Regions from separate parts of the Bacillus sp. SSR7 genome, predicted to be linked through region 3. Evidence: predicted binding sites of a transcription regulator. Region 3 holds the regulator's gene; each other region holds the start of a gene.

Evidence for each region. Region 3 encodes LexA, which represses DNA repair genes until DNA is damaged. Its sites were predicted from a motif close to CGAACATATGTTCG; they were not measured.
Region 1: the regulator LexA is predicted to act here: its motif matches at 4,226-4,239, upstream of AC0NJG_RS14895 (Y-family DNA polymerase).
Region 2: the regulator LexA is predicted to act here: its motif matches at 4,150-4,163, upstream of ruvA (Holliday junction DNA helicase RuvA).
Region 4: the regulator LexA is predicted to act here: its motif matches at 5,097-5,110, upstream of AC0NJG_RS03205 (YolD-like family protein).

What each region holds. Positions count from the first base shown of each region.
Region 1 covers NZ_JBVVXV010000007.1:79,010-86,940, forward strand. The annotation lists gene AC0NJG_RS14875 (bifunctional metallophosphatase/5'-nucleotidase) at 1-1,401, shown strand, start outside; partial or broken gene AC0NJG_RS14880 (D-alanyl-D-alanine carboxypeptidase family protein) at 1,532-1,669, shown strand; gene AC0NJG_RS14885 (DUF1259 domain-containing protein) at 1,875-2,294, opposite strand; gene AC0NJG_RS14890 (chloramphenicol phosphotransferase CPT family protein) at 3,122-3,748, opposite strand; gene AC0NJG_RS14895 (Y-family DNA polymerase) at 4,255-5,520, shown strand; gene AC0NJG_RS14900 (YolD-like family protein) at 5,517-5,858, shown strand; gene AC0NJG_RS14905 (zinc-dependent alcohol dehydrogenase) at 5,936-7,069, opposite strand; gene sasP (small acid-soluble spore protein, SasP family) at 7,436-7,648, shown strand.
Region 2 covers NZ_JBVVXV010000002.1:88,840-96,770, reverse strand. The annotation lists gene yajC (preprotein translocase subunit YajC) at 1-6, opposite strand, end outside; gene tgt (tRNA guanosine(34) transglycosylase Tgt) at 34-1,173, opposite strand; gene queA (tRNA preQ1(34) S-adenosylmethionine ribosyltransferase-isomerase QueA) at 1,186-2,238, opposite strand; gene AC0NJG_RS04470 (DUF2905 domain-containing protein) at 2,258-2,458, opposite strand; gene ruvB (Holliday junction branch migration DNA helicase RuvB) at 2,455-3,456, opposite strand; gene ruvA (Holliday junction DNA helicase RuvA) at 3,462-4,079, opposite strand; gene AC0NJG_RS04455 (BofC C-terminal domain-containing protein) at 4,281-4,811, opposite strand; gene AC0NJG_RS04450 (DMT family transporter) at 4,932-5,861, opposite strand; gene AC0NJG_RS04445 (ArsR/SmtB family transcription factor) at 5,929-6,249, opposite strand; gene AC0NJG_RS04440 (branched-chain amino acid ABC transporter substrate-binding protein) at 6,688-7,122, shown strand; gene AC0NJG_RS04435 (YhcN/YlaJ family sporulation lipoprotein) at 7,155-7,796, opposite strand.
Region 3 covers NZ_JBVVXV010000005.1:8,651-16,581, reverse strand. The annotation lists gene phnE (phosphonate ABC transporter, permease protein PhnE) at 1-264, opposite strand, end outside; gene phnC (phosphonate ABC transporter ATP-binding protein) at 261-1,034, opposite strand; gene AC0NJG_RS11470 (phosphate/phosphite/phosphonate ABC transporter substrate-binding protein) at 1,118-2,056, opposite strand; gene AC0NJG_RS11465 (bifunctional metallophosphatase/5'-nucleotidase) at 2,241-3,839, shown strand; gene AC0NJG_RS11460 (DUF896 domain-containing protein) at 3,863-4,102, opposite strand; gene AC0NJG_RS11455 (YneB family resolvase-like protein) at 4,148-4,804, opposite strand; gene lexA (transcriptional repressor LexA) at 4,946-5,566, shown strand; gene AC0NJG_RS11445 (DUF4097 family beta strand repeat-containing protein) at 5,653-6,459, opposite strand; gene AC0NJG_RS11440 (DUF1700 domain-containing protein) at 6,460-7,002, opposite strand; gene AC0NJG_RS11435 (PadR family transcriptional regulator) at 6,995-7,318, opposite strand; gene glnA (type I glutamate--ammonia ligase) at 7,697-7,931, opposite strand, start outside.
Region 4 covers NZ_JBVVXV010000001.1:646,806-654,736, forward strand. The annotation lists gene AC0NJG_RS03165 (PBP1A family penicillin-binding protein) at 1-453, opposite strand, end outside; gene AC0NJG_RS03170 (KTSC domain-containing protein) at 919-1,128, shown strand; gene AC0NJG_RS03175 (YqaE/Pmp3 family membrane protein) at 1,196-1,408, opposite strand; gene AC0NJG_RS03180 (DUF6944 family repetitive protein) at 1,611-2,270, opposite strand; gene AC0NJG_RS03185 (SDR family oxidoreductase) at 2,463-3,170, opposite strand; gene AC0NJG_RS03190 (hypothetical protein) at 3,303-3,503, opposite strand; gene AC0NJG_RS03195 (hypothetical protein) at 3,545-3,880, opposite strand; gene gerPF (spore germination protein GerPF) at 4,081-4,296, shown strand; gene AC0NJG_RS03205 (YolD-like family protein) at 4,514-4,849, opposite strand; gene AC0NJG_RS03210 (hypothetical protein) at 5,383-5,601, opposite strand; gene AC0NJG_RS03215 (peptidylprolyl isomerase PrsA) at 6,094-6,945, opposite strand; gene AC0NJG_RS03220 (hypothetical protein) at 7,399-7,931, opposite strand, start outside.

The DNA.
Region 1 (7,931 bases), on a different contig from region 3:
ATCGAGTACTTAGGGGCTTATTTACGTGATCGTGAAAAACAAAATCCGAATACATTAAAAGTACATGCTGGCGATGTTGTTGGAGCAAGTACTCCTGTTTCAGCATTATTACAAGACGAACCTACCATTGAATTTCTAAATGATTTGAAATTTGATGTTGGAACGATAGGAAATCATGAATTTGATGAAGGTGTTGAAGAAATGAACCGCCTTATTTATGGTGGATACCATGAGAAAACAGGGAAATTTAAAGGAGCAAAATTCCCATATGTTGCCGCAAATTTCTATAATAAATCCACTGGTCGTTTATTTTTACCACCATTCACTATAAAAAAGGTACAAGGAGTTCCTGTTGGATTTATCGGAGTCGTAACAACGGATGTGCCTAACCTTGTTATGCCTACTATGCTAAAGAATGTAGAAATTACAGATGAAGTTGAAGCTATTAACAAATCCGTAAAGCAATTAAAAAAACTAGGCGTTAAATCTATCGTTGTTCTTGCACATAACGGGGGGACAACAGATGGGAACGGCGTAACAAATGGTGATATCGTCCGATTAGCAAATGAGACTGATCCAGAAGTCGATGTTATTTTTGGTGGGCATAGCCACACTTATGTAAATGGAACTGTTAATAATAAACTTGTCGTACAAGCAAATTCTTACGGTATGGCTTTTGCTGATGTTGATGTAAAGATTGATCGTAAAACACAAGATATTGTTGAGAAAAAAGCAGAAATTGTTACAACTTACCATGAAGGCATGGAGCCTGATAAAAAAATAAAGAAGAAGATGGAGAAATATCAAGCAAAAATCGCACCTCTTGTTAATGAAGTTGTAGGTAAGTCTATTGCTCCACTAGATCGCAAACTAAATACGGCTGGTGAATCTACTCTTGGAAATTTAGTTGCTGATGCCCAGCGTGCAACAATGCAATCTCAAATTGCACTTATGAATCCTGGTGGTATTCGTAACGACTTAGATGCTGGTGATATTACATGGGGAGAGATATATGGTATTCAACCATTCGGAAATCAATTAATAAAAGTAAAATTAACGGGTCAAGATATTCGTGATATTTTAAATCAACAATGGCAAAAAGACATAACAAGAATGCTTCAAATTTCAGGAATCCAATACACTTGGGATGCAAACAAACCTAATGGAGAAAAAGTAACAAGTATCCGCTTAACAAATGGAGAAGAAATTATTCCTTCTAAAACTTACAGCGTCGTTGCGAACGCATTTCTAGCTTCAGGTGGAGATGGATTTGTATCCTTTAAAAACGGTAAAGATGCTGAAACAGGACCAACTGATTTTGAAGCATTAGTAGATTATATAAAAAAATCAAACGAACCAATTCAGTCTATTATTGATGGAAGAATTCAAAAAATAAATTAGTTTTTTATTAATCTCAAAAACAACTAGATTACCTGTGCGCTATACTTTTTCGTGTGCAGGTAATCTATTTTTTGTGGGTTTGAAATAAAGTCTTACTGTGGACAAGGGGGATACCGTCTAGATGCAGAGTGCAGGGTTTATCATTCGTTATCCAAAGGAAAAGGAAAATATAACTGGTTATGCGTATGAGCCTTAGCATATTCGCTGTGTAGGAGATATTGCAAAAATATATAAGGAAAAACTAACTTTAGAGGAAAATATGAGGTAAGAAAGCCAAAGTGAATTGGAAACCTGTATTTTTGTTTAGGTAATAGTATTTTATAAAATAGTAGGATACTTTAGTTTAATAGATTCAAAAACTACCTATCTAAAAATTTGATAGGCAGTTTTTTTCCTTTGGGCACAAAGTGAAATAATTTTATTATGTTTGTACATGTAGAAAATGTAATGTATAAATATATTCGAAACACTAATCATTGCTCTTCATTATTAGCGATAGGATAGCTACTTAAGGACAAGAAAGAATGGGCTAACTTTTGTGCAAAGTGTAATGGAGGCTCTACCGACTGGATATGAATATACATAATTAAGGGATTCATGTACAGCCAGTGATTATGTAAAGCACTTACAATGATTCCTTGTTGTACAATTGATTTCATAAATGCAGGAATCTCTTCTTGTAGAACAGCAATTTCGCCTAAATTTAATGCATTACCATTTGGATCCAACGATTCAAAACTTACTCCGACGGGCACTACAGAAGTACTTGGTTTTCCTTGAACAAGCACCCTAAAATCGCGGTGAAAAGACACCGAGCAACCACCTTGACTTCTTTTACTTTTCCCTTTAAGTATTGTAGCAAATTGTTCACAAAGGAAATTAAAATTTTGCATAAATTCAATCCCTTTCTCGTACAAATTATGTAATTAGAGGCTCGATTGAGGAGATATAGATAAAGTGAAACTTTAATCAGTGGGGGGGTTGTTCATCCCCCACTAATTATTAGTTGAACTAATCGGGCTTTTACGGGCAGTTGATCCCCCACATAACTTCTTTGCTTCCGCTAAATTTTGAGGTGGGGGTTTTACTGCGCGTTAATGCGGGATAAACAACCTTTCTTCAACATTCAAAAAACAGGCTGTGATTTTAATGTATCCAATGTTTATTTTAAAAGAAATACACGCGATATTACTTGGATATTTAGAATTTCATTGAAGATGATTCGTGTATCAGGGTTAATAAATTTATGATTCATGATAGTCCGTTCGAGATATTGTTATAAAAAATCGATAAAGTATGCAATGATACGCTTTTAGTTTATGTAGGCTAGATAAATATGTGTCTAAATTTGAATGATAAAACTAGAAAACAACGTTGAGAAAATAACCAATATTATTTTATTTTCTATAAACGAGTACTGCTAAATAGTAATCTTTTTCGAAATGAGTGTAAAAAGACAATAAAACTATTAAATTTTAAAGCCTAAAACAAGCATAACCCCGTTCTAAATTTAGGACGGGATTAAAATATAGTTGTTTAATTTTTGATATAAGATACTTCACTGTACTCAAAAATATAACAATAAAGTCGTTTGAAAATCTAAGGTTTCTTCAACAATAGCCCCTCTAATGGAAGATTGATCTACAATATCAGAGTGAAATAATCACCTGATTCATAGAAAAAACGCGGTTTATACTGTAATCCGTACCATAACAAAGCATTAGCCAGTTCCCATGTGTTCAATTAATTGAAATGCTGTCGGAGTTGGACCATTTTCGAGCCTCAAGCGAATTAAATTAGCACAATCTTCAGGGTTTAGTACTGAAGTATCGATTTCTAAGTCATAAATACCGAGCTCATGGACGGACTCTTGCCATAGTTTTACTGGTAATGGGATTGAACCATCTTCTGAGTAACCAACTTTCCATGTCTCTATCCGTCGTTTCATAATAATTTCAATTGGACAATGTACCCCCACAAACATAACTGGCAGTCCCTTTAGTATCCGTGCACATTCGGGCAAAATTCTCCGTGGGACGGAATAATTGTCATGATGACCAACATCAACTACGATGTTTATCCCTAAACGACTGTGTGCAGCAATAGACTCATACATGGCTTTATACATAAGTATAACCAAGGGCTCAATATCGGGTCGCTCGCCACCAGGACGTAACCCAATACCTGGGTGATAGCATTCTGGGGTCATTTGCATGAACCCATCTACTCCTAAGTTCATCCACACACCTTTAAACGTGCTCTGGATTATAGTGGCGATACTAGATTTCCCAGATCTAGGAGTACCGTTCATAATAATAATTTGTCCAGGTTTATCCATTGGTAACATACAGGAATACCCCTTTCATGATTCTACCTTGTAATCGTAACTCCGATTTTCCCTTTAAAAGAATAACTTACAACTTCAAGAATGATCCTCAAGAGTCCTTTCTCATTTCACAATCTGGCCCAATTGTTGAATAACATAATAAAGTCGTTTAAAACAACTTTATTATGTTTTAAACGACTTTATTGTAAATTGAACAACTTTATTATCTCTGTACAATGAGTCTTTCTTATATAAGTATATTACTACTATGAATTAAATACAGGATTTCGTTTGAATACTAAAGAACGGGTTCTAAAATACCGTATCTATTCACGAAGAATCTAGTTGTTTCTTCTTGTATCTATTTACATTTTTCAAGAAAAAATATAGAGGTGAATTCTTTAATTTTTTCTTGAAAAATGTTCATGTGCGGTTATTTTAACCAAAATTTTCATGAAAATACCTTTTAAAAGAACATGAGTTCGTATATAATGAGAACGAACGTTCTTTTGTTAGGAGTGATAACCTTGTATGATTATTCTCTTTTACCGAATCGTATTATTTTATGTGTAGATCTTCGTAGCTTTTATGCAAGCGTATCATGTATTAAAAAAGGACTTGATCCACGATATACAAAATTGGCTGTCGTAGGAGATGTAAACCGCAGTGGATCAATCGTATTAGCAGCAACCCCGCCATTAAAAGCGTTAGGAATTAAGAAGATGGCACGGTTGTACGAAATACCGAAGCGGCCAGATATTATTATTGTGAATCCAATTATGCATACGTATATGAAATGTTCAACTTATATAACAGGCTTAGCTTTACAGTATGTTGCGCCGGAAGATTTTCATCAATATAGTATCGATGAGTTTTTCATGGATATGACTGCAAGTATTCATTTGTTTGCGAGTAATCCGCGCGAGTTTGCATTAAAGTTTAAGAGAGAAATATATGAACGTACGCGAATTGAAAGTACGATTGGTATTGGTCCGAATTTATTATTGAGTAAAGTAGCGATGGATGTGGAAGCGAAAAAGAATAAGGATGGAATAGCGCATTGGACATATGACGATATACCCGAGAAGTTATGGAGTATTAGACCGCTCAGTAAATTTTGGGGTATATCGTATAAAACAGAAATAAAATTAAATCGAAAAGGTATACATACGATCGGGGATTTAGCACAGTACCCATTGAAGTATTTAAAGCAATCCTTTGGTGTAATAGGAGAAGAATTACATTTACATAGTAATGGGATTGATTTTAGCAGAATAGCAGAGAAATATGTTCCAGCGACAACATCTATAGCAAAAAGCCAAATATTATTTCGTGATTATTCCATAGAAGAATTCATCGTTATTTTATTAGAGCATGTAGAAGAAGTTTGTTATAGGTTGAGACGAGAAAAGAAATACGCGCAAACGATTCATTTTTCAGTCGGATATAGTAAGGAATATGGAGGAGGAATAAAAAAAGCACATACGTTAAACAGAGCAACAAATTTAACGATGGATATTTATAATGCTTGTACCTATTTTTTATACGAGAGACATGCAGGAGAACCGATTCGATCAATAAGTGTTTCGCTAACTAATTTAATAAATGAAGGAGAAGAACAAATTTCGCTTTTCGATAACATTATACAGAGGGAAAAAGAAATGCGATTAACGAAGGTTATGGACGAAATTCGAACACGATTTGGTAAGAACAGTATTTTACGTGGGATTTCCTACACAAGCGTCGCAACAGCAAGATATAGAAACACATTATTAGGGGGACATAAATCGTGATGAATGCGAATATGCCAAAAGGAAGAGGGATGGTGAAGTGGCAACCGTTTGCTAGTATGCCAGAGCAGTTCGTTTGTATTAAAGAAATGATACAGGAGCAAACAAAAATCCCGCGTCCAATCTTAACGCAAGATGCAAAAGAAAGGATTGAAAATAAGCTGTTAATTTCATATTTAGGTGAGGAAGAGGTTTTACTTACATATTATAAAGATGGCTATTTATATAAAAATTACATAACAGTAGATGATATAACTCCGTTAAAAGAAACGATTACTTGTACCGATGCTTTTCATAATCAAAGAATTTTTAAGTTTGGGGATGTAATGGAAGTGGATTAGAGTATCTTTCTATGCAGTAGGTTATTTTTAGCAGTCTACTGCATAGAAAAATCAAAGATCCAGCCACATACCAATTTTCAAGGTTTCAAAATGACTTTTATACAATCGTCTTCACGATTATTAAAAATTTGATAACCGTAGCTCGCTTCTTCAAGAGGAATTTTGTGTGTAATAATCTCCTTTGGATCGAATTCTTTGTTTGTTATTTTTTTAAATAGTTCTGGCATAAAATGAATGACAGGTGCTTGTCCCATTTTCAGATTAATATTTCTAACCCAAAATGCCCCGAGTGGAAAGGCATTATAATTACCGCCATAAACACCAGTCATTTGAACCGTTCCGTATTTTCTTACGGCTTTCGTAGCAATTTGAATAGGGCCGAGAGTTCCGCCTTGTAATTTCAATTTTTGTTCCAGAAATTCTAGAGGCGATTTTTTCCCATCCATCCCCACGCAATCAATGACTACATCCGCACCGCCATGTGTGATTTCTTTTAAATGTTCTCCCATATCAGGAAATTTTGTGAACTCAAATACCTCAACATTGTTAATCTTTTTTGCATAATTTATTCGATAATCTAAGTAATCGACTGCAATTACACGTTTAGCACCTTGCATCCAAGCGAATTTTTGTGTCATTAATCCAACAGGTCCACAACCAAGGACGATAACAGTATCGCCTCGCTTAACGCCTGCGTTTATTACACTCCAATAGGCTGTTGGCAAAACATCAGATAAAAAGAGTAGAGATTCATCTTCCAGTTCGCATGATTCTGGTATAACAAATGGAGTGAAATTTCCAAAAGGAACTTTTAAATATTCTGCTTGTCCACCAGGATGGTTACCAAATTTCTCTGTGTAACCAAAATATCCACCAGAATCATAATGAGGATTGGAGTTATCACATTGACTTTCCATTTCATGTTGGCAATAGAAACAATGTCCACAAGCAACGTTAAAGGGGATCACAACACGATCTCCTTTTTTTACTTTAGTAACATCTGGACCAACTTCTTCAACAATTCCCATTGGCTCATGACCAATAATGTACCCTGGAGGTAAAGGCATGTTACCTTGATATAAATGTAAATCAGAACCGCAAATAGCAGTTGAAGTAATTCTTACAATAATATCATCTTTTTTCTCTAACTTTGCATCATCCACCTGTTTAACTTGTACTTGGTTTGGACCTTGATAGGTTACAGCTTTCATCTCGTATCTCCTTAGGAATCATTTTTCAAAATTTATCCCGCATTAACGGGCAGTAAGACCCCCACCTCAAAATTCAGCGGAAGCAAAGAAGTTAGGTGGGGGGCGGGCTGCCCGTAAAAGCCCGATTGGTGAGGGCTGATTAAAGTTTCACTTTATATGTATCTCTTGGCAAAACAGAAATCTTTATTAAAGAGGAATCTATACATAGTGTTGTTATGACAGTATGTTATAGCAACTCTTCTTTCTTATGTCTTCTGCACTATTTTAAGAAGAAATTCAATATTTATTCATAAACTAATTACCATAAAAAGGATAATTATTATTTCATAATCTGTAGCATATTAAAAACATCGGAGGTGAAATAATATGGCAAACAATAATAGTGGAAATCGTAATGAATTGTTAGTTCGAGGTGCTGAACAGGCTCTTGATCAAATGAAATATGAAATTGCACAAGAGTTTGGTGTACAACTTGGTGCAGATACAACAGCTCGTTCAAACGGATCTGTTGGTGGTGAAATTACAAAACGTTTAGTAGCAATGGCTGAACAACAACTTGGTGGTAGAGCTAATCGCTAAGAGAATTAGTGTAAAATGTGGCAGATATGTAAATCAATTTCTTTTGTATATGTATAAAAATAAAACCCTTATATTAAACGGATTCTCACTCAAAGATTATTGATAATCTTCTCTCATAATCTTTGAGTATTTAATTTGTAAACTACTTTCCTAAACAATAAACACACAGTGTTGGAAAGGTGTTTTCATGCATAGTAGAAAATCTTTTGCAGGAAAAAACATACTTAAACATTTGATTTCAATATTGAAATCAATATTCATTATGATATTTTCGAAAGGGAGG
Region 2 (7,931 bases), on a different contig from region 3:
ATTCATCTTTTGTTCCTCCTTTTAAATTATGTATTAGAAGTTTTTAGCATTCGGTTTATTAAAGCCATACTGTTCAAAGAACTCTTCGCGGAAATCGCCAAGACGGTCTTCACGAATAGCTTGTCTCACCTGCTCCATTAAGTTTAACAGAAAATGAAGGTTGTGATAAGACGTTAAACGAATTCCGAACGTTTCATCACACTTCATTAAGTGACGAATGTACGCACGAGAGTAATTTTTACATGTATAGCAATCACAGTTTGGATCAAGCGGACCGAAGTCTCTTGCGAATTTCGCATTTTTGACAACTAGACGGCCTTCACTTGTCATACATGTACCATTTCGAGCGATACGAGTTGGAAGTACGCAGTCAAACATATCAATACCACGAATTGCACCATCGATTAATGAGTCAGGAGAACCTACTCCCATTAAGTAACGTGGCTTATTATCTGGAAGAAGTGGTGTTGTAAACTCAAGTACACGGTTCATAATATCTTTCGGCTCACCTACAGATAAACCACCTACCGCGTAACCAGGGAAGTCCATTGAAACAAGGTCTTTTGCACTTTGGCGGCGAAGCTCTTCAAACTCCCCACCCTGTACAATACCGAATAAACCTTGATCTTGTGGACGTTCATGTGCTTTTAAGCAACGCTCTGCCCAACGACTTGTACGCTCTACAGACTTCTTCATGTATTCGAAAGTAGCTGGGAATGGTGGACACTCATCAAATGCCATCATAATATCTGAACCTAATGCATTTTGAATTTCCATCGCTTTTTCTGGTGATAAGAATAATTTATCTCCATTTAAGTGGTTACGGAAGTGAACGCCTTCCTCTTCAATGCGACGGAAGTCACTTAAACTGAATACTTGGAAACCACCAGAGTCCGTTAAGATTGCACGATCCCAGTTCATAAATTTATGCAAACCGCCTGCTTCACGAATGATTTCGTGACCCGGACGTAGCCATAAATGATACGTATTACTTAAAATAATGCCAGAATCCATTGCTTTTAATTCTTCTGGTGACATTGTCTTAACTGTTGCAAGCGTACCAACTGGCATAAATGTTGGTGTATCAAATGAACCGTGCGGCGTATGTACACGTCCTAAACGGGCACCCGTTTGTTTACAAGTTTTAATAAATTCATAACGAATTGCTGTCATAATTTACTCCTTTTATTTGTTTCCCATTTTAGCGTGAGAGGCAACGAACATTGCATCACCAAAGCTAAAGAAACGATATTTTTCTTTTACTGCTTCATTATAAGCATGAAGTACATTATCTCTGTTTGCAAATGCACTTACAAGCATAATTAATGTTGATTTCGGTAAATGGAAGTTTGTAATTAAACCATCAATTGCTTTAAATTCGTAACCTGGGTACATAAAAATGTCTGTCCAGCCAGAAGCAGCACAAAGCTTGCCATCATGATCTGTCGCAATTGTCTCTAACGTACGAGTTGATGTCGTACCTACCGTAATAATACGTCCACCATTCTCTTTTACACGGTTTAATAATGCCGCCGTCTCTTCAGACATATGGTAATATTCTGCGTGCATATGGTGTTCTTCAATCGAATCAGCAGAAACTGGTCTAAATGTTCCAAGCCCTACGTGAAGTGTGATGAAAGCTAACTCAACGCCTTTTTGTTTTAACTTCTCCAGTAACTCTTCTGTAAAGTGAAGTCCTGCTGTCGGCGCTGCTGCTGAACCGATTTCTTTCGCATATACTGTTTGATAGCGATCGCGATCTTCTAGCGTCTCTTTAATATATGGAGGAAGTGGCATTTCTCCAAGTTCATCTAAAATTTCATAGAAGATGCCGTCATATGAAAATTCAAGCTGACGTCCACCTTGATCTGCAGTTCCTGTGCAAGTTGCTTTTAATTTCCCTTCGCCAAAAGAGATAACAGTTCCTTCTTTTACACGTTTCGCTGGCTTAACAAGCGTCTCCCACTTATCGCCTTCTTCTTGTTTTAAAAGAAGTACTTCAATGTGTGCGCCTGTATCTTCTTTCACACCATGCAGACGAGCAGGCATTACTTTCGTTTCATTTAAAACTAAGCAATCCCCCTCATGTAAGTAAGAAAGAATGTCTGTAAAATGTTTATGCTCAATATCACCTGTTTCGCGGTCTAACACCATTAATCTTGATGTTTCACGCTCTTCTAATGGGACCTGTGCAATAAGTTCTTCTGGTAAATGAAAATCAAACAGATTAATATCCATAACTATATCCACCTATTTCTTATTTGAATCGATTTATTATATACATAATAAAAGATAATACAATACTTAACACAATACATGTAATGATAGGAAAATAAAAGGTAACGTTTCCTTTTTTCACAAAAATATCGCCTGGAAGTCTTCCAATGAACTTCCAAGCTAAGCCAACAACGATAAGTAAGATACCTGCTGTAATAAGCAATTTTGGCATCTCCGTCATACTTTTGGCATCTCCATTCCGAAATGCTCATATGCAAGTGGCGTTACAATTCGCCCCCTTGGCGTTCGTTGTAAAAAGCCAATTTGTAATAAATACGGCTCATACACATCTTCAATCGTATGAGATTCTTCTCCAATCGTTGCCGAAACCGTTTCTAATCCAACTGGACCACCACGGAACTTCTCAATAATACCAAGCAATAATTTATGGTCAATATGATCTAGACCTAATTTATCTACTTGCAGTAGCTCTAATGCCATTTGTGTAATTTCCATCGTAACCGTTCCATTACCACGAACTTGTGCGAAATCTCGTACACGTCGTAATAAACGATTCGCAATACGAGGTGTACCACGAGCACGTCTTGCAATTTCTAGTGCGGCTAACGAATCAATTTCAACTTCGAATACTTCTGCTGTACGTTCAACAATCTCAGAAAGCTGATCTACTGTGTAATATTCTAATCTTGAAAGCACACCGAAACGGTCACGAAGCGGCGCTGATAATGCACCTGCACGCGTCGTTGCTCCAACTAATGTAAATGGCGGTAAATCTAATCGTACAGACCGTGCTGAAGGCCCTTTTCCAATTACGATATCAAGGCAAAAGTCTTCCATCGCAGGATACAATACTTCTTCAATTGATCTATGCAAACGATGAATTTCATCAATAAATAATACATCCCCTGGCTGAAGTGCTGTTAAGACAGCCGCTAAATCACCTGGTCTTTCAATTGCCGGTCCTGAAGTTGTTCTAACATTTACGCCCATTTCATTGGCAATAATATTCGCAAGCGTCGTTTTACCAAGACCTGGTGGTCCATATAAAAGCACGTGATCCAACGTTTCTTCACGCATTTTCGCCGCTTCAATAAACACCTCTAAATTATGTTTCGCTTTATCTTGGCCAATATACTGACGGAGTGTCTGTGGCCGTAATGAATATTCTAAATCCGCATCTTCATATGCAGACTCCCCTGAAAGGAGACGTTCGTCCATTATACTCACCTCTTACCATTTAGTAAAAGACTAAGTGCCTTTTTAATATACTGATCCGTCGTTAATGATTCTTTTAATAACTCTGGTACAACGCGAGAAACTTCTCGTTCCGCGTACCCAAGTGCGCGCAGAGCTTCCAGGGCCTCATCAAGCTCAGCTGACGAACCTTTCTTCTCATCAAAACGTTCTTCGTCTGAGAATAAATCAACAAATGCATCTGGTACAACGTCTGCTAGTTTTCCTTTTAAATCTAAAATCATTTGGCGCGCTGTTTTCTTTCCTACGCCCGGGAACTTCACTAAAAACTTCTCGTCTTCATGTTCAATCGCTTGAACGACCTGTCCTGTTTGACCAGAAGCTAATATTGCAAGAGCGCCTTTTGGCCCAATACCAGACACACCTAACAACTTTGTAAATAATAAACGCTCTTCACGTGTTTTAAACCCGTAAAGCGCCATAATATCTTCTCTCACATAATGATATGTATAGACACGGATTTCTTGCTTACTTCTTTGAAATACATACGGATTCGGTGTGAAAATTTGATAACCAATTCCATTATGGTCAATTACGACATATTCCGGCCCTACATACTCCACGTAACCTGTAACATATTCAAACAAAATACAATCTCTCCCTCTTAAATCATGTATTCCATTTTAACATATTTAATGATAGAAAAGCGAGACTGCCCCAACAAATGTTCTCTATTAGAAACTTCTGTTATTTTCCTACGAAAGCTTTCAATCCAATCGGAAAAGATATGCTAATTGATGAAATTGTAAAACAAATTTTAGATAAAAATAAATAAGAAAGAAAGCAGCTCACCATGAGCTGCTTTCTTTCCTATTCTGCACTGCGTATTGTTTCATTTTTTCAATTGTCTTCACAAAACCTTCTTTTGATTTAATCCGAATACCACGCTTCAATTTCGCGCGCTCATAACTCTCAAGCTTTTTCATATCAATTTGGAAGAAGGAATGAATCGCATTATCACTTTTCGGTACACCTTTAAAAATTTGTAATATCCCTTCCTCCGAAACACCAAAATAACCACTCGTCTTTAATAACGGAGAAATATCGTCAACTTTCTTTTGTAGTACGATTTGTACATCATCACGATCAACGAGCTGCCACTCTTTATACTGCTGTAAAAACTTTTCTAAATCCGCCACTTTTTCTGTAAAGATTTCCTCACTTACTCCGCCATCAACATACATACGCTCTAATAAAATTGTAACTTCAGGTTCTTTCTCTGTTACTTCTGGTACTGGCCCTTCCGCCTTTACATTCGTTTCATAAACGAAACAAAACATCATAACGAAAGCTTGCATCGCAATCAGTATCCATTTCATTTCCGTTCACCTCTTTTAGGCAAGATCAAACTTTCATTAGTAGCTTTTCCGAAAATGGGGGTTTTATCCCTAATTCATAGATTACTCTCATTAAGACTTATAGAGTCCAATGATTTCTGCCTATTTCGAAACATATTGATTACTTGAAAGCTTTTTTATATCTTTATTTGATTGTACCGTCGCTATATAGACTCCAATTAATACGATTGCCATTCCAACTATTTGTTGCCACGCAACAGCTGCTCCATATAGGACAACTGATATGCAAGTAGCTACAATAGGAGTTAGATTTAAATACATACTCGCTTTGCTTGCACCTAGCTCTTCTACTCCTTTATTAAACACGATATATCCAATTAACGTCCCGCATATGACCATATACAACATTTCTATCCATCCCTGTAAAGAAAACGTCCCAACCTTTCCCCATCCATCTTCATATAGAGAAAGGCCTGCTAAAAACACAGTACCCAATACCGTCATACTCATTGTAGTTAACAAAGGGGAGACACCACTCATAACTTTTTTTCCTGTTAAGCTATATAACACCCCGCAGATTAAAGCAGCTATAAATAAAAGATCGCCCTTATTAAATGACAAAGACATAAGTGTATTCATTGAACCACTCGTAATAACAACTATTACACCGATAAGAGACAACATTAAACTTATTCCGACTTTTATACTCCAAGACTCTTTAAAAAATAATATTGCTCCTAATGTTACAAAAACGGGCATTGTAGCAATAATAAGCGAGCCATTCAAAGTAGAAGTATAGTTAAGTCCCATAAAGAAAAAAACATTGTAGCCAAAAATACCTGTTAATGATACAAATAACAGCCCTTTCCAATTCTTTAATAACAAACTTGTATTCCACTCAGATTTCATAAAAACTATGCCCATTAAAATACAACCCGCTAAACCAAAACGAATTGTTGCCGCTGTAATCGGTGGAATTTCAGTAATAACATGCTCTGCTGTTGCAAAAGACCCACCCCAAAATAAAGGAACAAGTAACATAATGACATACATACGATTTATTTCTTTCATTCTTATTACCCCTTTCAACTAAATAAGTTTAAAAGTTTAAACTCGTTTACTTGTTAGTTAAAAAAAATTAATAATTCGATTCTATTGCTTGAAGTAAATCCTTCACCTGTTTTAAAAATTCCCCGGCTATTATAGAATAAAAAATTTCTTTTCCATGTCGATCCGCTACAATTAATTCTGCTTGCCTTAAAATTTTCAAATGATGCGAAACAGCTGGTCTAGAAATCCCCATTTTATCTGTTATTTGTGTTACATTCATCTGTTTGTTTTCTAATAACAACATAATAATTTGTTGACGATTCTCATCTCCTAATGCCTGAAATATAGGTGTTACAACCTGAAATTTCTCTAATACAACTTCTGTATTTCTACATTCAAAATTCTCCATATCCTATTCATCCCAACCTTATATATAACATGTAATATATTACCATTAAATAGTAACTCTTTCATGCACAATTGTAAATAACTTTATTTTCAGACTCTTTTTTCGATAAAAAAGGAAGATTGGACTCCTCCACTCTTCCCATTACATTCATATAAAATGAAAGACGCCTGCAAAGCAGGCGTCTTGATGCGTTTACGGCGAGAGACCAGGCGACCACATTCGCGTGTTTAGCACTTAAGCATATCTCTCGTCTTACGTAAATTAGCTCATCGCTTTGCTAATATAACATTAATAAATTATAAGTGCAACATGTTTATAAAAATATTTTATTTCCTCTTTCATCCAAACAAATTATATGTAAATTATAAATTGATAAATGCAATATATATGTTACAATTTATATAACAGCGAAATCATCATAAACAGGAGATGGATATTGTGAAAAAAATAATAGATGAACGTCTCATTCTGCAAACATTAAAAAATATACGTATTGCCTTTCTTTTTCAATCACTTGGTATAATTGGAATTTTAGGCTATATCGGATTCACTGAAGGACTAGATCAAATTACGAAATCTCCATTATGGCTATTATTTATTCTTACAACTATCGTACTTAGTTATTTACAATTAAGCGTTTCAATCGATGTAGAAGAAAGCGAAAAGAACATAAAATTAACTCCTTACTATAAACTTGTCTTACGCTCCCTTATCGTTGGGGTTATTATGACTATTATTTATATTATTTTCAGTCCAGAAAGACCTCTCTTTGAAGCTATTTTAACAGGCAGTATTCTCTTCATATGCTTTTTAGTATCTTACTCCGTTAGTTATTTTATAAAAAAGCGTCGTTTACAGGACAAAGATGAATAAAGAGGAAGGGCTACCCTTCCTCTTTTATTTTGCTATCGCACTGTACCAGTTAAACCGTAACGAATGTCTCGGAACATATTTCCTATGTCACGATTAAAATCGTTTGTCACTGTACCGTTACGTAAGCGTGTACTCATTGCATCGACACGAGTAAACATGTCATTTCTTACAGAAACATATACGTTTCTGTTTCCAACTTCATTTGCAACCGCTTGACGAATTTCGTTCGCCATCACCGTTTCATTTGTTACTGTGTTACGTGGTTTTACCGCAATCGCTACATCGTTGCCATATACAACTGTAGACACGCGGTCTACGTTATTCATACGTTTCACACGATTTGTAATTCTTTCTGCAGTTTTACCATCATTGTTAATGTATGAATTGTTCATTGTAATATTACGTGTTGGATGCGGATTAGCAATTTGACCGTTGTAATTTACATCACGGTAATAGTTGTATCCTGTATCGTTACGACCATTTCTATATGTTACATAGTCTGTATAACGATCGTTACGCGTCACATTATCATGATACTGATGTGTATCATTATAAGATGTACGCTCGTAATTGTAGTTACGTCCATCCATTGCATTGTTTTTTGGTGTACCACATGCAGCTAATGCACTAGTAACTAACAAAGAAGCAGCAATCACTTTTACTTTCGTATTCAATACAAAAACCCCCTCTGTTAGAATGAACTTCTCTTCTGAAAAGCTCCCTCTTATGATGAGTAACAGAGAAGGTTTTTACACTGTTAATATTTCACTGGGAATTTTCTAACATTCGTTGTGGTTCTTCTGTTTTGA
Region 3 (7,931 bases):
TCCTAAAGTCGTCCCAATAATCGCCATACGTATTGTATCTAACATTGCTGTTGTAATAACTTGAAAATAACTCCAATCTGGTGGCACCATCTCTTTTAACAAATCCATCATATTAGGAAAACCAGCTACTAGTTTTGAAAATGATGCGTCGACCTGTATACTACTTCCCCACAACAGTAAAATGACTAGAATTAACGTTAACATATGTTTTAACTTACTCGGCGGCTTCGGTATCGATTTCGAATATATCGTCACATCATTCATTTAACTGCCACCTCTAACAATTCACTTTTCTGCGCTACGTCACCATAAATTTCAGCAAATTTTTCATCCGTTGCCTCTTCTACTAGGCCATCAAAAACAATTTCGCCTGCATGTAATCCAATAATACGTGTCGCATATTGCCTAGCTAAATCAATAGAATGTAAGTTTACAATTGTTGTAATTCCAAAATCTTTATTAATTTTTTTCAAATCATCTAATACTTGCTTTGTTGTTAGCGGATCTAACGACGCAACAGGTTCATCTGCCAATATGATTTTTGCTTCTTGCGCCAACGCTCTAGCAATTGATACACGTTGTTGTTGTCCTCCTGATAATTCATCAGCGCGCGCATATGCTTTTTCTAAAATATTTACCCTTTTTAACGATTGAAAGGCAAGCTCCAAATCTTCTTTCGGAAATAAGCCTAACGTTGTACGTAGTGTCGAATGATACCCGACACGGCCAGCTAATACGTTCTTTAATACCGTTGATCGCTTTACAAGATTAAAACTTTGAAAAATCATACCAATATCCCGGCGCATGCGGCGTAATCCTTTTCCTTTTGCAGCAGTAATAGACTCACCTTCAATCATGATTTCACCTTCTGTAATCTCATGAAGACGATTTATCGATCTTAGAAGTGTAGACTTTCCAGCTCCGGACAACCCTACCATTACAACAAACTCACCTTTTTGAATTTTCAAATTTATATGATTCAATCCTTTTGTACCATTTGGATACACTTTGGAAACATTTCGAAACTCTATCACACATCTTACCTACCTTCTATGAATTCAAAACGGCAAACTAACTGAAAACATACCTTTCCAGCTAGCTGCCATTTCCATATGTATTATTGCGTTTTTACTTTCTTCCCATAGTCACGAACGATATCAAATTTACTATCATCAGATTTAACATATCCTTCATGTGAATATACTTCTTTAATGATTTTGTGACCTTCCTCATTCTTTCCAATTTCAATGAAAGCATCCTGTAATTTCTTGCTCCACTCTCCATCTAAATCAGAACGTACCGAAATCGTATCGTTTGGAATCTTCTCCGTAAATTTCACTATTTTCGTTTGATCAAATATATTCGGATAATCTTTTTTTACAATATTACGAGCATCTTGGAATACAACAGCTGCGTCTACATCACCATTTAAAAGAGCAATAAGCGACTGATCGTGACCTTTTAATGTAACAGGTTTCACATCTTTTAGCGGATCAACGTCCTCTTTTAATAGTACAGCCGCAGGCCACACATACCCCGCTGATGACGTTACATCTTGATAACCAATTTTTTTACCTTTTAAATCTTTTACACTATTAATATTTGAATCTTTCTTAACAACAAATTCAGACTTATAAAAGTCTACTAAATCCTTTGTAGGAGCTCCCGTTTCATCATCTACTCCAAAACGTTGTGCTTGTAAAATTACGTTTGCAGCCTTTTTCTCATGTGCTAGCACATACGCTGTTGGAGGTAAAAAACCTACATCTACTTGCTTAGATGCCATCGCTTCTACAATTGTATTGTAATTCGTCGAAATACTAACTTTTACTGGAATATTTAACTTATCACTTAATAGCTTCTCAAGTGGTTTTGCCTTCGCCTCTAACGTATCTGCATTTTGAGAAGGAACAAATTGAACATTTAAAGTCTTTGGTACATACCCTTTTTTCGTATCTTCATTTTTACTTGCGCTTGATTCCTTCGTTCCACAGCCACTTAATAAACCCGCTGCTAGTACAACTGTTGTACTCATTGCAAAAACTTTTTTCAACATGTTAATGCCTCCATTTTTCTTGTTATAAAATAACCTTCCGTAAACATGAAGAAATATATCACACATTTTCACGAATAATTGCTTATTTACAGAATCTTTACACATTCTATACACTCACATTAAAATTCTCTTCATATATTTGATATGCTTAATTGGTAGATAATAATAGAAAAGGTGAATGATATTGAATCAAAATCAAATTATAACTTTAAACATCTTATTAACAAGTGATATACATGGTACTGTTTATCCAATTCACTATCAAGATAACTCCAAAGCTGAAATTGGTTTAGCTAAAATTTCTACTCTTATAAAAAAAGAACGTTCCGAAAATAGAAACGTCCTATTAATTGATAATGGTGACTTCATACAAGGAACACCCTTTACTTATCATTACGCTACATATGAAAAAGATAAGAAAAACCCAATGTCATTAATAGCAAACTATTTACGTTATGACGCTGCAGTGATTGGAAATCATGAATTTAATTACGGAATTGATGTCTTAAATCATGCTATTTCTACTGCCAACTTCCCGTATTTATCAGCAAATATTTTAGATAAAAACAGCAAAGAATCTTATTTCGGAAAACCATATATAATAAAACACATTGAATCAAATATAAAAATTGCTATTTTAGGGATGACAACGCATTACATTCCAAATTGGGAACAACCCCATCACATTAAAGACTTACAATTTGAAGATGCGTTAGAAACAACAAAAAATTGGGTTGCTTACATTCACGAACACGAGAAACCAGATTTACTAGTCGTAGCGTATCACGGGGGATTTGAACGCGATTTACAAACTGGAGAACCGACTGAAGTTTTAACAGGTGAAAACCAAGGGTATGCAATGTGTCATGAAATTGAGGGCATAGATATTTTATTAACAGGCCATCAGCACCGAAAAATTGCTCAAACAGTGGGTAATGGTGTAACAATTTTACAGACTGGATGTAATGGACATTCAGTTGGAAAAGTAACTATAACATTTGAAAAAATGAAACAAGAGTGGGTAAAAAAAGAGAGTTATTCAGAACTATTGACTGTGCAAGAAATCGAGGCAGATCCAGATGTTCTTTACTTGGTAGCCGATTATGAAGAGAAAACACAAAAATGGCTTGATCAACCTATTGGAACCATCCACGGTGACATGCAAATTTCAGATGCTATGCAAACTCGTTTGAAAGACCATCCTTTTATTGAATTCATAAATAAAATACAGATGGATATTGCTAATGTTTCCATTTCTTGTACAAGCCTATTCCATAATACATCTCCAGGTTTCCCGGAACATGTAACAATGCGTGACATCGTTTCTAATTATATTTATCCAAATACATTAAAAGTAATTAGAATAACTGGCTCAGATATAAAAGATGCTCTCGAACTCTCTGCTTCTTATTTCACATTAAAAGAAAATGGATCTATCATCGTAAACCCTACCTTTATAGAACCAAAGCCGCAACACTATAATTACGATATGTGGGAAGGAATTTCGTACGTATTAAACATTTCAAAACCAATTGGCGAAAGAGTAGAATCTTTACAACATAAAGGCACTCCTCTTAATATGAACGAAGAATATGACGTCGTTATGAATAATTATCGCGCAAGCGGCGGAGGGAACTTCTTTATGTTTCAAAATAAGCCCGTAATAAAAGACATACCAACAGATATGTCTGAACTTATCGCTAACTATATATTGAAACATAAAAAGATAGAAGCAACAGTTAATAACAACTGGAAAGTTATTACTAACGATTATAATAAATAAAAAAGATGGGCTTCGCCCATCTTTTAGTTTAATTTTGCATTATCTTGCTTTTTTAAAGCTTTTAATTTCGCCGGTGTAACATCAGTACCTTGTTCGTTAACGACTTTAATTCCTTTTAGTTCGTTTAACATATTTTGACGAAATCCTTTTAAATATTGTTCACGTAGCGATTGACGCTCACGTTGTTCTTCTTCAGTTAAACCTTCAGCTTTTGCTTTTTTCGCTAAGAAGTTAATGCGTTCAACGAGTTCGTGACTAAGCATCTCGAATCCCCCTTCTAATCAAAACTGATTATTATCATACAATAGTTACTCTTCTTTATCAAGCAATTGCTTTGTATACTCTACATATCTACGATGTACCGTCGCTTTTGAAACATTATGACCAAAGCCACGTAGTGTTGCTGCAATTTCTTCAAAAGTAAGTTCACTCTTACGCAAACGTACAATTTCCTCAATTGGCACTTCTTTCTTCTCTCGTCCTACACTTAAATGACGATTCTTTAAATTATTTTCTGGACGATAGCCTTTTTCTACTGCTCGTTGCATACCACGTTTAATTTTTAAATTATGAATCTTTCTTTGATACTCTTCAACAATACCAATAATATCTAATACCATTGAATCAGAATCCGACAATTGCAATTCACCATTATGTGTATGCGTATATACTTTTATTCCTTCTTTATGTAAACAGTGCATTAACGCAATCTTTGCATTCCCCCTACCAAGGCGCGTTTCATCTTGTATAAGTAGCACATCAATTTGTTCGTCTCGAATTGTATCTAACACTTCTAATATGCCGTCACGTTCAATTGTATAGCCACTAGCCTGTTCCTCAATCACCTTAGTAACATTCATTTGATAGCGCTCCGCTAAATGCAATAATTCATCTTTTTGACGTACTAATGATGTTTCTTGTGCTTCTTTTGTTGTACTCACACGCGCATAAATAATTGCATTCATTATGAACCCCTCTTTCTCACTATAATTTCCCTTTAGTGTAACATAAATTCGCCTTTTGTTCGAACTTATGTTTGTAGAATGTTTTTTCACATGTTATACTTATTAATAAGAAAAATGAAAGAAAACGAGGTGTTAGAAAACATGGAAAAGTTAACGAAACGCCAGCAAGACATTCTCGACTTTATTAAGCTAAAAGTACAAGAAAAAGGATATCCACCTTCCGTACGTGAAATTGGTCAAGCAGTCGGCCTCGCTTCTAGTTCTACAGTGCACGGACATTTATCAAGATTAGAAGAAAAAGGATACATTCGACGCGATCCAACAAAACCACGTGCAATTGAAATTTTAGGTGAAGACCGAATGGATACAGAAACACAATCTGTTATTCAAGTTCCAATTGTCGGGAAAGTTACTGCTGGATTACCAATTACAGCAGTCGAAAGCGTTGAGGAACACTTCCCTCTTCCAGCTAGCATTGTCGCAGGAGCAGATCAAGTGTTTATGTTACGTATTTCTGGAGATAGTATGATTGAAGCTGGTATTTTCGATGGAGATTTAGTTGTTGTTCGCCAACAACAGTCTGCATATAATGGTGAAATTGTAGTCGCTTTAACAGAAGATAATGAAGCAACTGTTAAACGTTTCTATAAAGAAAAAGACCATTTCCGTCTACAACCGGAAAACTCTTCATTAGAACCTATCATTTTAAAACAAGTGTCAGTTATCGGTAAAGTAATTGGCGTATATCGTGATTTACATTAAGAATATAAAAGAAGATAATTACCCTATTCATATACGGTAATTATCTTCTTTTTTGTATTTTGATAGATTTTCATACATTCTATTTCTTATGAACGCGTTTCAATCGTCACATCGCCCGCAGCTGTTTTACCACTAATCTTTTTACTCCCCTTGCCAATTGTTACGTCTTTATTTTCTTTATTAAAAATTGTTACATCCCCGGCAGCACTTTGCCCAGTAATTACCGCATCTTTTGGTTTTTCCGATAAAGTAATATTTATATCTCCCGCAGTTGAACTTGCTTCTAGATTATACGTAGAATCATGATCTAGAATATTTATTTCCCCACTGGTCGTTTTTGCAGTCACTTTCCCTATTACTTTTTTAAAGTTTACTTCACCAGCTTTTGTAGATCCCTCCACATTCTTAGCCGTTACATGCTTCAAATCCACTTCTCCAGTAAGTGTTCTAGCACTTACACGGTCACTTTTCACATCACTTATTTCAATTTGTCCAGCAGATGAATTTACTTTTACATCTTGGTAAGAGCGTTCAGGCACAAGGAGAGTCACTGTAGACGTTTGAAACCTAAAATCGTAAAAGGAAAAATCAAATGAAGCACCTTTTTCTCTTTCTCCAATGATTTTTAATGTATCACCATCTTCAGTAATACGAATCTCTTGTTTACGCGCATCTCCTGATTGCTTTACATAAAAAGAAGCGTCAGAAGATTTTTGGACAACAATATCCCCGACATCTAACTTAACTTCTATATTTTTTAGTGTTTCATTTTTAATTTTATCTTCTTTGTTTCCTTCTTCTGCAGCTTGCACTGCTTTTTCATATGTTTGTGAAATCCCAATTACTCCAATAATGATACAAGCAATTGCTGCTAACAATATTTTTTTCATCATCTACTCCCCTTTTATCATTTTGAAGTTCCATATTACATAACGTACACAAAGCCTTTTAAACCACTTCGTACTATAATAAGCAATCATACATAACAACAAACCTACTCCAACAAAAGTTATACTAACGAATAAATCCAACCATATAAAAGTACCCACAAAAACTTTTCCAATAACAAAAAATGGTGTCACTACACTAGCAATCCCACCGACCCAAAAAGAAAATATAAAAGCAATAATTGCAACTAAAGGGCCTAACACAATAATAAAATTAAACAAACTAAGTCCAATCGCTGCCATGACAGCTCTTGTCACATTTGAAGTCGACGGGTCTTTTTTCATTTCATCGAAACGATATAAAGCGAGTAATTCTTTTGCAATTACTTTCGGAGAGCCAAGCCCCTTTATTATTTCCGATTCAGTTTTCCCCTCTTCTATCCCAAACTGAAAATGCTCTTCATAATCAAATAAAATATCTTTTCTTTCTTCGTCCGGTAACTTTCTAAGGTGACTTGATAATTCCTTAAGAAACTGTTCTTTACTCATCCCATTCCACCCCTTCAATAATTTCTTGTACACCTTTCGCAAAATCACGCCACTCTGTTACTAACACATTCAGTTGCGTTTCCCCTTGCTCAGTTAGTTGATAATATTTGCGAGGTGGCCCCTCCGTAGATTCTTTTAAATACGTTTGAAAATATCCTTCTTTCGTTAAACGGCGTAATAAAGGATATACTGACCCTTCCGATATTAAAAATTTATTTGAGATTTGTTGAACAAGTTCATAACCGTAACAATCCTTACGTTTCACAAGTGCCAATACACACAGTTCTAACACACCTTTTTTAAACTGAACGTTCAAGGACAATCCCCCTTTCTCATTTCAGTACTGTTCAATACACGGTACCAGACATATCCATAATATACCACTTAGTATTATTTATTGCAAGGTACTATAGTTTTAAACAATCGAACTTTAGTATTAAACATATCCAATACCGAACACAACATATCGTACAATTTTTTATACCTATAGATATTACGCATGTTACTTTTACTTATCCACCCTTTTGGAACACAAAGCAATTCGAATTTCACCACGTTACATTAAAGATATGGAATAGAAATTCAAATACCGTCATATTTTTTTCAGGCATCTATTCAATTCATTTCAACTAACACCTATATTGCCGACAAATAAAAAAGCCCTGATACCGTAGTATCAGGGCTTCCTCACCTCTTAGTATAGAGACATATATTGATCGCGTTCCCATTGGTGAACTTGTGTGCGGAAGATATCCCACTCAATTTCCTTCGCTTCGATGAAGTGCTCAAGTAAATGGTCACCTAGTGCACCACATACCACTTCATTTGATTGTAACGTAACTAAAGCTTGCGCTAATGTTGCCGGTAAATCAACGATACCTGCTTCTTCGCGCTCTTCTTTTGTCATTACGTAGATGTTACGATCTACT
Region 4 (7,931 bases), on a different contig from region 3:
CGTTATTGTACTTCCACCTTGTGAACCGTAATCTCCTTTAAGACTCACCAAAACAGCACGGGCAGTACCTTTGAAGTCTACCCCGCTATGCTCATAAAAACGTGCGTCTTCTGTTGCTAAAAATGCATTTTCTACTAATTTAGGAATTTGATCATACGTAACATTCGTCCGTTTTTCTTTCCCGTATTCATATACCAAATCGCCATTTTTATCATAAATTTTTGAGGATAACGGATTAACAAGTTTTGCTTTCTCAAGTTTTGGTGCATCCTTAATCATTACAAAGAAGGTAGCAACTCCCCCCACTAAACCAACAATACCAAGTAATAAACAAGTAATTAAAAACTTGCGAAAAAATGATGTTTTACCTTTTGGTTTTTGTGTTTTAGAAGCTGGCTGTTTTTTCTTTTTAACTTGTCGTCGCTCCTCTCGAGAACGATAATTTTCTGACATGTTACTTTCTCCTGCCTTTCAATTCTCCCGTTGATTTACTTAAAAATATTGAGGTCACTTTCTAAAATGAATTGAATTAAGAAAGTATATTGACCTGGAGCATTCAATATTTTCCTAATTCACAGATTATAAATTTTAGAATGCTTGTTACACAAAGTATTTTCACTTCTATTTTTCTAATAATGCTGCCCCTTTAAGCATAGAATGTAAAAAGTGAATTTTTAATACCTCGTATAAATAATATACCTTTTTTTCAAATGGTCAATATTTTCTTATTTATAAATCAAAGGTGAAATAAAAATAGCACAACGATATGTACTTCGTGTGAACTTCCTTATAATTACGTATAACGAACATTTAATATATTGCATATAAGTATAATACCTCTTTAATTATAAAGATTTCAACATCACAACCTCAACATCTATAAGAAATTATTAAAAATGAAAAGTGAGGAGTTGCGTAATGATGGAGTTATCTCCCGTGATTTCCAAAACTATAGTTGCTGTTGGATATAATCCTTTTTCTATGATTTTACGCATTCAATTAAAGAATGGACTGTATGATTTCTTTAACGTTCCTGAAAACATTTACACCGGTTTACTAAACGCACACTCTAAAACGAATTATCACAATACTTATATTAAAAATTCTTACCGCTACACCAAAATATAAACTTAACCAGAATAAAAAAAGAAAGGAGGTGGTCCCCCTTTCTTTTTAAAATCGTTTCACAACTCAGCTATCTTCTGTTCTTTTTATTTATTTCATCATATGCTTGAATTTGTTTTTTTAAACGCCGATCTGCTTTTTTATCATGTACAACTAATATCGCATGTATAACTCCTGGAACCCAAAATATTAATGTTAATATGAAATTAATTATTGCTTGAATTGGCTTTCCGCACAATAATACGGCTACAGGCGGCAGAAGAATTGCCAGTAAATACATCATCTCTTGAAAACTCCTTGTTTTGTATTTTTTATCTTTCTTCATACGCTATTTAAAACATTTTTTTGCATTTCTTATATTTTTATTAACCACTAATGACTTTTCTACTGTTATATATTCTATCCCAATGCCAAAAAACCTACCACTTCAACTTTTCTACTTATGTAAAATTGAAATGTTACATACCTCCTTTACATGAACAATTTCATATTATTATTTTTTCTAATCTTTCTTCTTTCTCTATTATAGTTAATCCAATCGCAGAAATAGCCGTTCCTATCGCTTGTATCCAAATACCTATAAGGGCTGTTATTCTCTCATTTTTCTTATCGCCTAAACTATTTTCCTTTTCTATTCCATTCTTCGATATATTAACAATACCTTGATACGCTTGAAGTCCAGCGCCTAAACTTTGCAGAGAATTGCCTAGTATAATAATTCTCTGTATTGCTTTCATCTGAAGCAAGGCTGCTTCTACTCCTAAAAAAGCTCCAATTGATTGTAAACTGTTCCCGACAATTATAAGATAATCATTCTCTTTCAATTTTTCATTTATATTAAAATATGTTCCTATTACATTTGATATATTCCCTAATGCTAATAACTCAATGCCCATTTTATCGAGCATTTCACTTTTATTCTCCAAATACATATTTTGATTTTCTCTTTCCCCTTCATCTTCGGTATCATTACTCGCTATAATTTGTAGTATATACCCGAGGGCTTGTAATGAACTTCCTACAATTACAAGATCTGATTCCACCGTCTCTTCTCCAATAAATCCTCTTGTCGTCCCAATAGCCGCTGTAAGATTGCCTCCTACTTGAAACCATGCTCCTGTCACTTTTAAACCGCTTGGATTCATTTTTATCACCTATTTAGAAATTTTCTAATGTTTCCGAATTACAAAATCCGTATCCTATACCTCATATTTATTTTCTATATGTAATTTTGTGCATTCTATAATGTATTAATCATACAAAAAAGCACCTAACAGGTACTTTTTTAAACAAAGTGTGTAGCTAATTAAAAGATACTTATACAATTCAACATATATTTACATACATTCTGGGCATGTCAATGAAGCACCATTTTTATCTATTGTTATATTCAATATATATTGAATCGCATGATGTGACCACATTTCAGGTGTGGGTGATTCATTTACGTACTGTGGTGCACATGAATACAGCATTGGGGTACTAATACTTCCGCCCGGATCTAAAGCAACAACTGCCATACCATTGGGCAATTCCAGTGCCATAGATTTCGTGATACCTTCAATTGCAAACTTTGAGGCACAATATGGCGCAAGTTCAGCTTCCCCCTCTCTCCCCCAACTAGAACTCATATTAATAATCATTCCTTCTTTCCTGGCTACCATCGCTGGGACAAGTGCTCTTATTACATTTACTACACCGTTTACGTTTATATTCATTACGTTTTCGAATTCTTGAACGGTTACTTTCCACAGTGGCGCATTTTTATTAACAATCGATGCATTATTTATTAACAAATCCGGCGCTCTATGTCTATTAAGTATATCATTTGCCCAATTACTTACTTGCTGAGAATCTGAAACATCAATGATTTGAAAATCATGTGTATTACCATAATATTTTTTTAATTCTTTAATTTTATCTTTTGATCGTCCACAACCAAATATACTCCATCCCAATTCATGAAATCGATCAACCATCGCACGTCCTAACCCTTGCGTCACTCCTGTAATAATGACTATTTTCCCAATGTTGGTTCGCTTCAAGTATCTCTCCTCCTTTACAACATATTACACTCTTCCTTTTCATTCATCCATTTACTAAAGTATCAACTCATCTCATACTTTAGAAGAAGTTTTTATGCAAATAAAAAGAGTAACCATAACAGTTACTCTCGCTTATATATCAAAAAAATCATTATTTATTTCGTTATTGCTTTTAAATTTCAACTTCTCTTTCCCGCACTTCTCACACCGATACATATAAACTACACCTAGCTTACCTCTTTTAAAATCTTCATTATCCTGTGTCTTTATAAATCTAAATCTATGCTTACAGTGAGATTCATCTAAAAAAATTCCAAGCCACTTTTTCAACATAGAACAGTTCTCCTCTATGAAAGAATTTTCATCTAACCTGATTACATACTCTTATGTAATTTCTCAATCTCATTTTGTAACTTTTTAAATTGTTCAAAATGCATGGTGATAGATTGACTGTTTCCATAATCAACACTATGCTTCACCAATAAAACACCATTATCATGAAAAATTGCTTCAAGTTCTTTTCTAATGGATACTTTCGTTATATGTGCTGTTTTAATAGCCGATAAAATTGCAATTTCATTAAACTTTAATTTTATTTCATTTGGACAAAATGCTTCTTCAACCAATATAACTTCATTGCTATAAATAAGTGCAACAAGATTACTTGATTTTGCATCTGTTAAATCTACTTTTTTTATAACATTATTCATTACATTTTGCCTCCTTTATTTTCATATATAATAATTATACAATTGTTTTTTAATTACTAAACCTTACATTCAGTTTAACACACTTTTATTATGAGCTACACTTCAAACGTTTACTATTCCACAATTCTTGTTACATGAACCATTTGGACTATAACACCATATATTGGTGTTAACAAATTATTGTAAAGTGGGTGAAAACTATGCCCTCAGTTGTAGGGAATTTAGTTGTACAAAATAGTAACGGTTCATTTAACTTAGGTGATTTCTACAACGTTTCTCCGAAAGAAAATACGAAGGCCTATAATGGATCTGGCGCTTCAAATGTTGGTTTTGTTGTTAATACTTTTAATGGTGTTAGCGCGACTAATACGTTTGACTCTGACCTTGCAGATCAAAACCAAGTTGGTACAGCCTAGTCCTATTTTTTCATCGTTCTGTTTAGGAATTTTAAATTTGTCTATACTATAATCAGGCTGTTACACAGCTAATGTTGATTTTTGGAGTACCCTATCTTTTTCTCCCTTTCCCTGGGGCTTAGCAGCTAGTATGAAGCTAGCTGCTTTTTCGTTTCATTTTTTCTGTTCCACATCTAACATAACGTAAAGTAAGCTAAAAGTTAAATTTTAGCTTACTTTACGTTATTTCAATAATATCCGTAGTATTAAATACGTAAGTTTTATAAAACGCGTCAGTACACATTACAATGCGCTTTAGCGGATTTATATGTACAACTGTCATATAGCTTGTAAGTATGTACCCATCTTCAAAATATGTCACCAATATTTCTTTCTCAGACAATAATGACATTAATAATCTATCAAAAATCCTCTCTTTTGCTTCTTTTGTTAAGAGTGGTTTTTGTACTTTAAATTTCTCTCCAATGACCTTTCGCATACTTAATAACTGTTCCGATATTACTGTAAATGGAACCCATTCTCTTTTTGCTTCTTGCATCTTTACATCATTCATTTCTCTATCTCCTCGATCATTTATCCATTCTATTTCAAACATATTGCGCTTCGATTATTCTTTAACAATTGCTCGGCTCATATTTCTCCCGGATGAACAGGTAGGAATTCTCCCCCCTCAAAATTCAAGACATACAAGGAAAGTAAGTCGAAAATCAACTCCCCGTAAACACCCGCTAATTACAGTTTCACTTTATTTCTAAATTTTATAATATCTACACGAAAAGAACGTTCGTTCTAATTATACACGAACCTATGTTCTTTTGAGAAGACATTTATTTTTTCTTCATCAAATAATCTTTTCACTTCCCACTTAATAGGAAGTGAAAAAATCAACTAAAAAGTTTTAATTTTTTCGAGTTTATTAACTATCTATAAATGAAAGCGTATATTATAAAGAACGAACTCACAAAATTTAGAGGGTTTATAACGGACTACAATTCGTTCCTTATAAATTCCTAAGAAAAGAGAGCAGTGTAAACACTCTCTTTTCGTACATACTTTATAACACTAATAAATAATTGATCTTTATTATTAAATATATTTTGGTTGTACTATTATATGTAACTCCCTCTCTGTTACTGCTTTTTTCGGATTTCGAAAATACTCTAATTCGTATTTTAATACTTCATAGTCAACCATTCCGATCTTAATCCCTTTCGTTTCTTTTAAAATAGCTAATAGGTTATTTATATCTTCATCATACGATTCAAAAATTTTCCCTCCGTCTTCTCTTTGAAAAATTACTTTCACATTTTCTCCCCCCTATATAATTTATTTATCTATTCAATAATTCATTTAAGAGTATTCCTTAAAATTTCATACTAAAAAGAACATCCATCTTAATAGAATGCTCTGCTTTTCACTTCATTTAGCGTCAATATATTTCAATCTTATTGTATGTTTCATTCTGCAAATTATGTTTATCCACTTCTATAAAGTGAAACTTTAATCCACTCAAGCTTTGTTCATTACTGACTAATAATTAGCTCACACAAATCTTACTACCTACAAATAATGGGCTAAAATTAATTAATTCGTTTTATATTTAATGAGATGAAACAAAACATTATAATATCAACATTCTATGAAGTGATGATTAACCTACTTCAAAACAATTACATAAATTCCCATTGTAATTCTTAATATTTAAATGTAATATTGTATTGTCTTACTATCTATTTATAACTCACACACTAATTAGAAAAGGGAACCTATAAAGGTTCCCTTTTCTAATTACAGTCATTATTTCTTTTCTAAAAATTCAAATGTATTTTTAAAGTCTTTATCGTTCACCTTGATATCAGCATCTTTTAATAAATCATTGACTACTTGTTGCTTCCATTTACCTGTCGTATCTTGTAGTCTTTGCTGTTCTAAATCTTTACGAATATCGTCTTTCACTTCATCAAATGGCTTCAATTCTTTTTTATCTGTCACTTTAATAATATGGTAACCATAAGTTGTTTTTACCGGATCACTTACTTGTCCTGCATCTAATTTATATGCAGCTTCCTCAAATTCTTTCACCGTTTTCCCTGGTGCAAAACCAGCTATTTCTCCGCCTTGTTCTTTTGAACCAGTATCCTCTGAGTATTGCTTCGCTAAAGCCGCAAAGTCTTCACCATTATTTACTTTCTCTTTCACTTCTTTAGCAGTCTTTTCATCTTTCACTAAAATGTGACTTACTTTCAGTTCTGGCTTATAGTTATCTTTGACATCTTTTTCTGTGACAGTAGCTTTAATCGCTTTTTCAAATGCAATTTCTGGCTTCATTTTTTCTTTTAATTCATCTTCATTTTTCAATCCAACTTGCTCTAGAGTCGATTTGAAATTGTCGCCCATTTTATCTTTTGCTTCTTCTACTTGTTTTTTTGCTTCTTCATCTGAAACTTTATATTTATCTAGCAATGCCTTACTTAACACCATTTGATATAAAGTACTCTCCCCATATTTTTGTCTTAACTCTTTACTTAACTCTTTCTCTGTAACATTTCCTACTTTTGATGTTACTACGTTACCTGAGGAACCACATGCAGATAATGCCAGTACTACGCATGAAATAATCGTTCCTAAAAATAGCTTCTTCTTTTTCAATTCAAAATACCTCACTTTTATTATTATATAAGAATAACTATACAGTGTTGTTGTGTATACAATGTGTTTTCTACATGTAATTCATTTCATGTGAAAAAACTATGTGCCAGTATATAACATTAGTTAATCAATCTATTTTTTGCACTAATACTAGAATTATTTTCTCTATTACTACTAATCTTCGTTTTTTGTAATTAATCTTCTTTATACGATGAAACATATGTATGAACGCTAATTTACTGTGTTTTTTGTGATTATTCTATATTAACAAAAACAATTTATCTCTCATTTCTTTTATATTTCAATTCAAAAATACTATCTTTACACTCTATATAAGATTCAGTAACAATTTTATCAGTGGAAGCCTCGTTTATCGCCCGCAATAACTCTACAAAGTAACGTTAATGCATACGAAAAAGACATTTCCTATTAATGAAAATGTCTTCTCACAATTTAATAAAACAGTTTTGGTGTTAAATCTGTATTTTGTAATTGTGCACTTTCCCTGCTCGAAACACAGCTTGTGGAGAATAATATTGGGATACCACAAACGTCATCGTTCATTACATCATGAAATACATTTGCAGCAACACCAGTAAATGTTTGACATAAATTTGAAATATCATCGTTAAAAAATTGAATCACTTGCGCAGCAAAAACTGGAAAGACAACATTTGACCCACCAGGGAGCTGTGGTTGTACAACAACTTGTTCAAAATAAGGATTATTTTCTAACGCCACTTGAAATAAATGGGCAATTTCAAATGCATCTAGAGGACATGGAAATGGATTTACAATGTCATTTTCCTTATTAGTGACAATAACTGTTACACTTACATTCCCAAATTCTACAAAAGATTTTAGGAGCGTTGCTAACGCTCTCGCTTTTTCATCACTTAATGCGTGCACTAAAATAATATAATTCCCGCCAACTGGAATCAACGGACCAACTGTAACAGTTGGATCAGCACCAATTGAATTTTTTA